Regions from separate parts of the Synechococcus sp. YX-04-1 genome, predicted to be linked through region 2. Evidence: predicted binding sites of a transcription regulator. Region 2 holds the regulator's gene; the other holds the start of a gene.
What was found. Region 2 encodes NtcA, which controls nitrogen genes in cyanobacteria. Its sites were predicted from a motif close to GTANCNNNNGNTAC; they were not measured.
Positions count from the first base shown of each region.

Region 1: the regulator NtcA is predicted to act here: its motif matches at 2,916-2,929, upstream of glnA (type I glutamate--ammonia ligase).

Region 1 covers NZ_JAUONZ010000002.1:65,939-70,734, forward strand. Annotated here, with positions in the region: gene Q3Y53_RS03655 (copper-binding protein) at 1-166, opposite strand, end outside; gene Q3Y53_RS03660 (class I SAM-dependent methyltransferase) at 241-1,314, opposite strand; gene glnA (type I glutamate--ammonia ligase) at 1,429-2,850, opposite strand; gene Q3Y53_RS03670 (allophycocyanin subunit beta) at 3,057-3,581, shown strand; gene Q3Y53_RS03675 (alanine--glyoxylate aminotransferase family protein) at 3,688-4,796, shown strand, end outside.
Region 2 covers NZ_JAUONZ010000001.1:34,534-39,329, reverse strand. Annotated here, with positions in the region: gene Q3Y53_RS00240 (TatA/E family twin arginine-targeting protein translocase) at 1-221, shown strand, start outside; gene pth (aminoacyl-tRNA hydrolase) at 236-853, shown strand; gene Q3Y53_RS00230 (DUF3146 family protein) at 853-1,110, shown strand; gene Q3Y53_RS00225 (resolvase) at 1,094-1,534, opposite strand; gene Q3Y53_RS00220 (DUF3084 domain-containing protein) at 1,531-2,682, opposite strand; gene ntcA (global nitrogen regulator NtcA) at 2,710-3,426, opposite strand; gene rph (ribonuclease PH) at 3,485-4,228, opposite strand; gene Q3Y53_RS00205 (cob(I)yrinic acid a,c-diamide adenosyltransferase) at 4,374-4,796, shown strand, end outside.

The DNA of each region.
Region 1 (4,796 bases), on a different contig from region 2:
CAGATAAGACCAAACGATCGGCCGCTGCCTGAGGACTTTCCCCTGGCATCACAGCCGTGCGTAGGCAGATGCCGAAACCGTGGGCTTCCACCTGCACATGGCCTTCCATCAGCACCACCTGAAACGTCCAGCCCTGAAGCCAACGCAGCCGGAAGGGATTTGTCATGAAGTTCCCTTCAGAATCGAGCACACCCTATGGCTCGCAGCCGTTCGTGCAAGGGACGCTGTCAGGGAATCCCCTCAGCTGGCCTCTGCGATGGGTTTGCGCGCTGACCAGACCCGCGTCATGAAGTGGGTTTCCGCGGTGATGCCTTCGAACCCTGCAGCTGAGAGGCGGGCGTCGATGTCATCGCCGATGTAATCGCGGTAGTAGGGCTCATGGAAGACACGCCGGAAGTTTTCCATCACTGCAGCGAACTTGGGTGAGTCAGCCATCTGAACAGAGTCGGCCAGCACGAACACTCCACCAGGCTCGAGTACACGCCAGGCCTCGTTCAGGACGTTCTGGCGTGCTTCCGCCGGCAGTTCGTGCAACAGAAACACACTGGTAACGGCTTGAACCGATCCTCCCGCCAATGGCAAGGATTCTCCGTTGGCACGGATCAGCTGAACCAGCGATGCATCGCCGTCATTCAGCCAGCGGTTGGCTTGACGCAGGTACGACTCGGAGAGATCGGTTCCGATGAGCTGTGCGTGGGGCACAGCAGCCCGGATTTGGTGCAATGTCCGGCCCGTGCCGGTGGCCACATCGAGAATCTTCAGGGAGCCGGGTGCACGGTCTGCGAAGTGCTTCAAGCCCCGTTTCAGCGGAGCCAAGACCCGCCGTCGCATGGCATCGGCGGTGCCATTGAAGAGGATTTCCACCTGCAGGTCGTAGAGACCGGCCGAGTGGTCACTCAGATACCCGTCGGTTTGATGATGAAAATTCTGGAGGTAGTACTCGGGGTAAAGCTCTTTGTCGGTCTCCTTGGGCAGATCGCGCACGTTGCGCTCACGACGTCGATCCCAGGTGGAGGGAAGATCCATCCAAACCTGCGGGTAGCGGCTGACCCAGTCGAGCCAGGGGGCATCGAACAACAACTGCTCGGGGTAAATCCCCTGTTCGGCATCCTGCCAATCCTGTTCCTGGAGCTTGCCCATGTCCAGGCGAAGCTCTCCAAGAACTTCTGCGGACACGGGTTCCGTCTTGGGAACGGCATCGGGAGCCAGCAGCTCCATCAGCTTTGTGCTCAGCTCTTTGTGGGCCAGGCCCGCGATGCTTTTGCCTTGCTGAAGCGTTTGGTACGCAAGCTTGCTCAGGGGCGTTGATGCCATCGCGGATCCAGACAACAGCGCTATTCCAGCGAATGTGACGCGCAATCGCGTGCTTAGCAGTCCACAAAAAAACCCGCCTCCAGGGAGGCGGGTCGTGGGATGTATGGGCACTGATCAGGCGTCGTAGTACATGGTGAATTCGTGGGGGTGCGGCCGCTGGCGAAGCTGCTGAACCTCCTCGTACTTCAGGTCGATCCAGTTGTCGATGAAGTCGTCGCTGAACACGCCGCCAGCGGTGAGGAAGGCGCGATCGGCATTCAACGCTTCGAGAGCGCCGTTGAGTGACGCAGGAACTGTGGCGATCTTGGACAGCTCTTCAGCTGCCAGTTCGAACAGGTCGCGGTCTTCGCCATCGCCGGGATCAATCTGGTTCTTGATGCCGTCCAGACCGGCCATCAGCATGGCGCTGAAGGCGAGATAGGGGTTGGCAAGGGCATCACCCGAACGGAACTCGAGGCGCTTGGCTTTCGGGCTCGGGCCGGTGAGCGGGATCCGCACGGCGGCAGAGCGGTTGCCTTCGGAGTAGACGAGGTTGACCGGTGCTTCAAACCCGGGCACCAGACGCTTGTAGCTGTTGGTGGTGGGGTTGGTGAAGGCCAGGAAGGCGGGAGCATGCTTGAGGATGCCGCCGATGTACCAGCGGGCCGTCTGCGAGAGGTTGGCGTAGGTGCCTTCACCGAAGAACAGGGGCTGACCGCCCTTCCAAAGGCTCTGGTGCACGTGCATGCCGGAGCCATTGTCGTTGAACACCGGCTTGGGCATGAAGGTGGCCGTCTTGCCGTACTTCTTGGCCACGTTGCGAACGACATACTTGTACGTCATGACGTTGTCGGCGGCCTCGATCAGCTCAGCAAATTTCATGCCGAGTTCGTGCTGGCCCGCGCCAGCCACCTCGTGGTGGTGCTTCTCGGTGGGGATGCCCAGCTGACCCATCAGCAGGAGCATTTCGGAGCGGATGTCCTGTGCGGTGTCGTTGGGAGCGACAGGGAAGTAGCCCTCTTTCTCCTGGATCTTGTAAGCGAGGTTGCCGCCTTCCTCGATGCGTCCGGTGTTCCAGCCCGCCTCGATGGTGTCAACGCTGTAGAAGGAACCACCTTCGGCCGAGTTGTAGCGGACGTCGTCGAAGAGGAAGAACTCCGGCTCAGGGCCGAAGAAAGCCATGTCGGCCAGCCCGGTACTGGCCAGGTGGTTCAGAGCTCGCTGGGCTAGGGCGCGGGGGCAGCGCTCATAGGGCTGGCCGGTGCGTGGCTCCTGAATCGAGCAGATCATGCTCAGGGTCTTATGCCGGTAGAAGGGGTCCACCCAGGCGGTATTGGGGTCCGGCACCATGGCCATGTCGGAGGCCTGGATGCCTTTCCATCCGCGAATGGATGAGCCGTCAAATGCCAGGCCCTCAGTGAAGGACTCTTCCTCCAGCAGATCGGTGCAGACCGTGAGGTGCTGCCATTTGCCGTGCAGATCGGTGAATTTGAGGTCGATCAGTTCGATGCCTTCGTCCTTGATCTGGCGCAGGACGTCCTGGGGGGATTTCGACATAAGAAAGGACTGTTCGACTGAATTGTGCAGTGATGTGACCGTATAGAGCCACAAGTCACCATTTTGTATCAAGGGGTACGTTTTAACCGCTAGAGGGCGACTGCGTAACCGTTTCTGTCAACTTGGCTGAAATGCAGGCCTGCCAAAGGATCTGACCGCCTCAACGGTGTTAGCTTCCGCTGGGGATCCTCTGGAGATTCAGGGACATGCGCGATGCAATCAGCGGTCTGATCGGTCGCTACGACCAGTTGGGTCGTTATTTCGATCGTCCAGCGATCGACAGCATCAATGCGTACCTAGATGAATCCACGCTGCGGATTCAGGCCGTTGAGCTGATCAACGGCTCTGCTGCCGAGATTGTGCGTGAAGCCAGTCAGCGCTTGTTCCGGGATGAACCCGACCTGCTTCTGCCTGGCGGCAACGCTTACACCACCCGCCGGCTCGCCGCCTGCCTGCGGGACATGGACTATTTCCTTCGTTACGCCAGCTACGCCCTGGTGGCTGGTGACTCCACGATCCTCAATGAGCGTGTTCTGAACGGACTCGACGACACCTATAAGAGTCTCGGCGTACCCACCGGCCCAACAGTCCGCAGCATCGTTTTGTTGGGAGAAGTTGTTTCCGAGATGCTTCTGGCCAACGGTGCTGCATCCGATCAGCTCTCCACCGTCCTTCAGCCGTTTGATCACCTGGCCAAGGGCCTTGGTGAAACGAACGTGCGCCAGCGCTGAGCCCACAGGTTCAAGCAAGATTCGAACAGATTGCAATTGCGCTTTCCTCACCCTCCCAAGGGGCGTGACTGCGTAGGCTCACCATCACGAACCAACGATCAGGGCTTTGGCGACGACGAACTCACTCCTTCCTGTTGACGATCGTCACCGCAAAGCCTTTGCACCGATCGGCACACCCGACCGCCTTCTGCTTGGACCCGGCCCCTCAAATGCCCACCCAACGGTTCTGAAGGCTCTGTCGAGAACGCCGATTGGTCACCTTGATCCTCTCTACGTGGAGCTGATGGGTGAGGTCCAAGAGCTGCTGCGTTACGCCTGGCAGACCGACAACCGCCTCACACTTCCGATGAGCGGCACCGGCAGTGCTGCCATGGAGGCAACCCTGGCCAACACCGTCGAACCGGGAGACACCGTTCTCGTGGCGGTCAAGGGATACTTCGGCCTGCGACTGGCTGACATGGCCGGCCGCTACCGCGCTGAGGTGAAAACCATTGAGAAGCCCTGGGGTGAGTGGTTCTCCCTCGATGAGCTGGAAGCGGCGCTGATCGAGCACAAGCCTGCCATCCTGGCGATGGTTCATGCCGAAACCTCAACGGGTGTCTGCCAACCAATGGAGGGCATTGGCGACCTCTGCCGGAAGCACGATTGCCTGCTGCTGCTCGACACCGTCACCTCCCTGGGGGGTGTACCGCTTTACATCGACGAGTGGAAGGTTGATCTTGCCTACAGCTGCAGCCAGAAGGGCCTGAGCTGCCCTCCCGGACTCGGCCCCTTCACCATGGGTCCCCGTGCTGAGGCCAAGATGACAGCTCGTCAGGGCAAGGTTCCCAACTGGTACCTGGATGTCTCCCTGCTGAATCAGTACTGGGGAAGTGACCGCGTTTATCACCACACTGCGCCGGTCAACATGAACTTCGGCATGCGTGAGGCTCTGCGTCTTTTGGCAGAAGAAGGTCTCGATCAGGCCTGGGCACGCCATCGCAGCAATGCGGAGATGCTCTGGAGTGGTCTGGAAAGCCTCGGCCTTTCGATGCATGTCCCAGCCGACCGCCGATTGCCCACCCTCACCACGGTTCGCATTCCTGAAGGTGTGGATGGCAAGGCCTTTAGCCAACACCTGCTCAACAACCACGGCATCGAGGTGGGTGGCGGACTCGGCAGCCTGGCCGGAAAAATCTGGCGCATTGGTCTTATGGGGTACAACTCCAACCCTGA
Region 2 (4,796 bases):
TCGGCGTCGGTCTCCCCGAAATGGCGGTTATCGGCGCCGTTGCTCTTTTGGTCTTCGGGCCGAAACGGTTGCCAGAACTTGGCCGGACCCTCGGAAAAACCCTGAAGGGCTTCCAATCCGCGTCCAAGGAATTCGAGCGCGAGATCAACAAAGCCATGGCTGAGCCGGAGGTGTCCGGTGAGGCTGCGAAGACGGCCGAAGAACTTCCCCCCAGCGACTGAGTTGTTCCAGCGGTATGACCACTGATCTCAAGCTGGTGGTGGGACTGGGCAATCCGGGGGAGAAATATGCAGGCACTCGCCACAACATCGGCTTCATGGCCCTAGAGCTTTTGGGTGAGCGCTCTGGATTCAGTTTTCGTCAGCAAGCCAAGTTGCATGGTCTTGCAGCAGATACAGGGGTGGGTGAGCAGCGGTTGCGCTTACTGATGCCCCAGACCTACATGAATGACAGTGGACGCGCGATTCGTGCTGCCCTTGATTGGTTCGGGCTGGAGCCCCACCAACTGCTGGTGCTGGTGGACGACATGGATCTTCCGCTCGGTCGTTTGCGATTGCGGGCCCAGGGCAGCGCCGGTGGCCACAACGGCTTGCGCAGCACCATTCAACATCTCGGGACTCAGGCGTTTCCCAGGCTGCGGATCGGCATTGGTGCACCAGCTGAGAATCCTGCTGAGCGTCGCGCTCGAACGGTGTCCCATGTTCTTGGCCCGTTCAGCAAGGTGGAGCAACCTTGTGTCTGCGCTGTTCTTGATGCTGTTCTGGACGGGATTCAACGTCTTCAGCGCCAGAGCTTTGAGCGTGCTGGAACCTGGATCAACGGTTTTCGCTATGACCTGGAGCCAGTCGACTGATGCCGGCTCTCCCGGCGACAACGGCCCATTTGCGGGTGCTCCGCCAGTGTTTTCAAGCCAAGTGCGTGGAGGGTGAAGTCTCGGCTGGAGGCTTCGAGTGGCAGTTCTCCTGGGCCTTTGACCGCGGCGAACTGATGGTGGAGCCGTCCTTGGGACGAGCCCTGATTGAGGATGCCCTTCGGCGGTTTCTGGTGCGTTCTGATTACAGGCTGGAACCGGGGGGTGACTACACCTTCATGGTTAGGGCCAGGTTCTGAGCGAGAACGTGGGAGCAGGCACCGGCCATTTCAGGCGGCACTGCAGGTGCTCCTCGAGCATCACCAAAGCGGCCACGGCATCCAGATCCACCGGTGGAATGCGCAGTCCTGCCGGCAGCATTCGTCGCCAACCTCGAGCCGGCCACAACGTCCAGTAACGCTGTCTTGCCCTCAGGGTTGTTCCCTGTTCAGGAATCACGGTGAGATTGCCCAGCCATTCCAGTTGCTTGATCCAGGCTCGGCTGCCCGTGCCGTCGCCGATCAGGATGCGGTCGAGAGCTTGGTCGTGATTCCACTTCTCCAGCCAGGGTTCCACAGCGTCCGGGTCCAGCACATGCCCTTCGCGCACGAGGCCGAGCTGAAGATCAGCCAGCACAAGACCACATTTGCAGCGGCCTGGATCGAGAACGGCCACCCGTTTCATGGGGATGGCTGAATTGTGACGACGACAGGATCGGCGCTGTTGCTGACCCCTGCGGAAATCACTTCCAATCCAACGCTTTGGCTGGGTCCTTCCATCAGGGTCTGGGCCAGTTGGGAGAGGGCTGATCCATCGAACTGAAGGCCCTCGCTCAGCGATCCTCTCCGCTGCACCTCGGCATAGGCCGAGGCCAAGAGAAGGTTCAGTCGTGTGCGAATGCCCTCTGGCGTGCGTTCATCCGGTGGCAGTGTGGTGGTGGCCAGCACGTCTCCGCGTTGGGCCACTGGCCGGTTGGGACGCACCTCGGGGAAGGCGTACACCGCTGTTTCACCCCGCAGCACATTGGTGGCGGAGCGCAGCGAGATCACCCAGGTCTCCGGTTTGCGGATGATGCTTTGCAGGCGTTCAACATCGCTGCGCGGAACGCGGATCAACTGGCGTTCGGGGGCTTCGCCAGGCCGCACTTTCCCGTAGGCGTTGAGATTGGCCTCCTGCAACAGCCTGTCCACAGCCTGTTTCGCCTGGTCTGGGGCATCGAGTCGAACCGTTGCTCTCGCCAAGGTCTGTCCGCTGCTGATCACCACCGATCCACGCCTCAGGGCGACCAGATTGCGTTCCAGTTCCTTGAGTTCCTGCTCACCGGCACGGATGCGGCTGCGAACGCTGTTGAGTTCGGCTTCCGTCCGCTGGATGTCCGCATCGCGGGAGGCGATGTCCTGGCTGAGGCGTTCACGTTCAGCTTCGAGTTGGGCCCGCTCTTTCTGAAGAGGAGCCAGTTCAAGGCGCAGGGTGTTGGCCCGTTGCTGCGATTGCTTGAGCTCAGTGGCGATCCGCTTGGTTTCCGTTTGGGTCTTGTCCCGTTCCCGCTCGGCTGCCTCCAGCTGTTGCCGGCTGTCCTGGAGTTTCTCCTGCAGGGCATCCAGTTCAAACAGGCCCACCCGCAACTGCCGGCTCACCAACAGCATCAGGCCAAGCGAGAGTGCGCTGATCAGGCTGCCGGTCAGCACCGTGATCAAAACGGCGGTGCGCCTTGGGCGCATCCTGAACAAACTGAGTCGCGCTTTGCCGACGCGGCTGCCCAAACGGTCGCCCAGGGTCGACAGCACGCCCCCGAGCACCAGCAGAACCAGGATCAGTGCCCAGCCGCTCATGGCTGCACCCGTCGGTCGATGGCCGGCTTAGCTGAAGCGTTTGGCCAGAGCGATTGGATCCAGAACGGTGATTTTCTTGCGGTCAATCTGAACCAGACCGGATTGACGCAAGTCTCCCAGCAGACGCGTGATTGTGACCCGTGTTGAGCCAATTGCTTCGGCGATGGCTTGATGGGACAGGCGTAGGTCGATGGTGATGCCCAGCTCATCTGCCACGCCGAAATCCCTGCACAGCACGAGCAGGAAGCTCACCAGCCGGGATGACATGTCCCTGTGGGTCAGGGTTTCAATCATCGTTTCGGTCTGCAGAATTCGGCTGGAGAGACCCTGCAGCAAGCGCAGGCCAACGCTGGTGTCTGCTTCGATGGCGGCCTTCACGGAGGTCGCCGGTGCCGTCACCATTTCGACCCGGGTGAAGGCCACAGCGTGGTAGAACCGATCGGACCTTTGACCGGTCAGCAGGGACAGCACTCCGAAGAGGCTGTTCTCGCGAAGCAGGGCCACGGTGATTTCTTCACCCGACTCGTAAACGCGGGACAGGCGCACGGCTCCCCGGCGGATCAGATACACCCGTTCTGCGGGATCTCCGGGGAAGAAGATGGTCTTGTTGCGGTCAACCAGTTCACTGCTGGCGCCATCGAGATCCCGGATGATCTCCAGGAGAGAACGGTTGGCCGGCTCTGCGCTGGGAGCTGGAGCCACCATCTGCGGGGCGTATCGGCTGAAACCTCGGCTACTGGTCATGACAACCCCCTGGTGAGGCGAAGTTACGGAGCTGGCGGTGGCCGCCATGTAGCGGTTATTACGTAACGCTGCTGTGCTCGTTGAAGGCCTGGCGTTGCGCCTGCATCAGGGATGACACTCCCGGCTCCGCTAAATCCAGCAGCTCATTGAGTTGGTTGCGGCTGAAGGGCGCTCCCTCAGCAGTTCCCTGGATTTCCAACAGACGTCCATCGCCGGCCTGCACAACATTCAGGTCCACCTCAGCTCGGCTGTCTTCGCTGTAGTCCAGATCCAGCAAGGCCTGGCCATCCACCAAGCCGACGGACACGGCCGCCACCTGGTCGACCAGGGGCGATTGCTCCAGGACTCCTTGTTCCACCAGTGATCGGCAGGCCTGGTCCAGGGCAAGCCAAGCCCCGGTGATCGAGGCCGTCCTGGTGCCGGCGTCCGCTTGGATCACGTCGCAGTCGATCAGCAAGGTGCGCTCACCAAGGCGCTCCATGTCGATCACGGCGCGCAGGCTGCGGCCGATCAACCGCTGAATCTCCTGGGTGCGACCCGAGAGTTTCATTAGCTCCCGTGATTGCCGCTGTGGGGTGGAGCCGGGCAGCAGACGGTATTCGGCGCTGAGCCATCCCAACCCTTCTCCCTTACGCCAGCGGGGAACCTTGTCCTCCAAGCAGACGCTGCAGAGCACAGCGGTTCGACCGGTGTGAACCACAAGGGAGCTCAAGGCGAACCCCATGGGATTCCAGGTCACCGAGAACGGTCGCAACTGCTGCGGGCGACGGCCATCAGTGCGGTGTTCAAGGGATTGGCTCATCGGTGGTGTGCAGTTCGTCAAGCCTCGCAGGCGGTTGGGTCTCGCCCTGTCCAAACACCATGGGTGGTGTCAATCCTCTTGTGGAATGTGATCTCGCCGCTAGATTCAAGGTCTCGCCGGGATCGCCCGGACAGATGCTTCCGCGATGACCACAAGCCTCGCCGACCCCCAAGCCTTCCAGAACTCCCTGGATCGGGATCAGCAGGCTTTGCAGCGGGCGGGCCTCAGGCCCTTACCTTCTGTCTCTGACCCGCCACCCCTACATCTGGTGGCTCCAGAAGGGCAGCTGCAAGTGCATACAGCGCCCTACCGAGGCAGTTTCGCCAATGTTCTGAGTCAAGCCATGCGTGCTGCCGGCTTGGGCAGTCGTGTTCTGATCAGTCAGTTCCTCAAAGGGGGCGTTCAGCAGGGACCTGCAGGACGGGTGCAGCTCTGTGGAGGCCTTGTTTGGCTGCGGCCGGAAGTGCCCCTCTGCCTCTCCTCGCCGGGGCATCCCGGTGGCGCTGAGGCGGTGGCTGCTGTTTGGTCCATCTGCCGCCAGCATCTGATCCAGGGAGATCTCGACCAG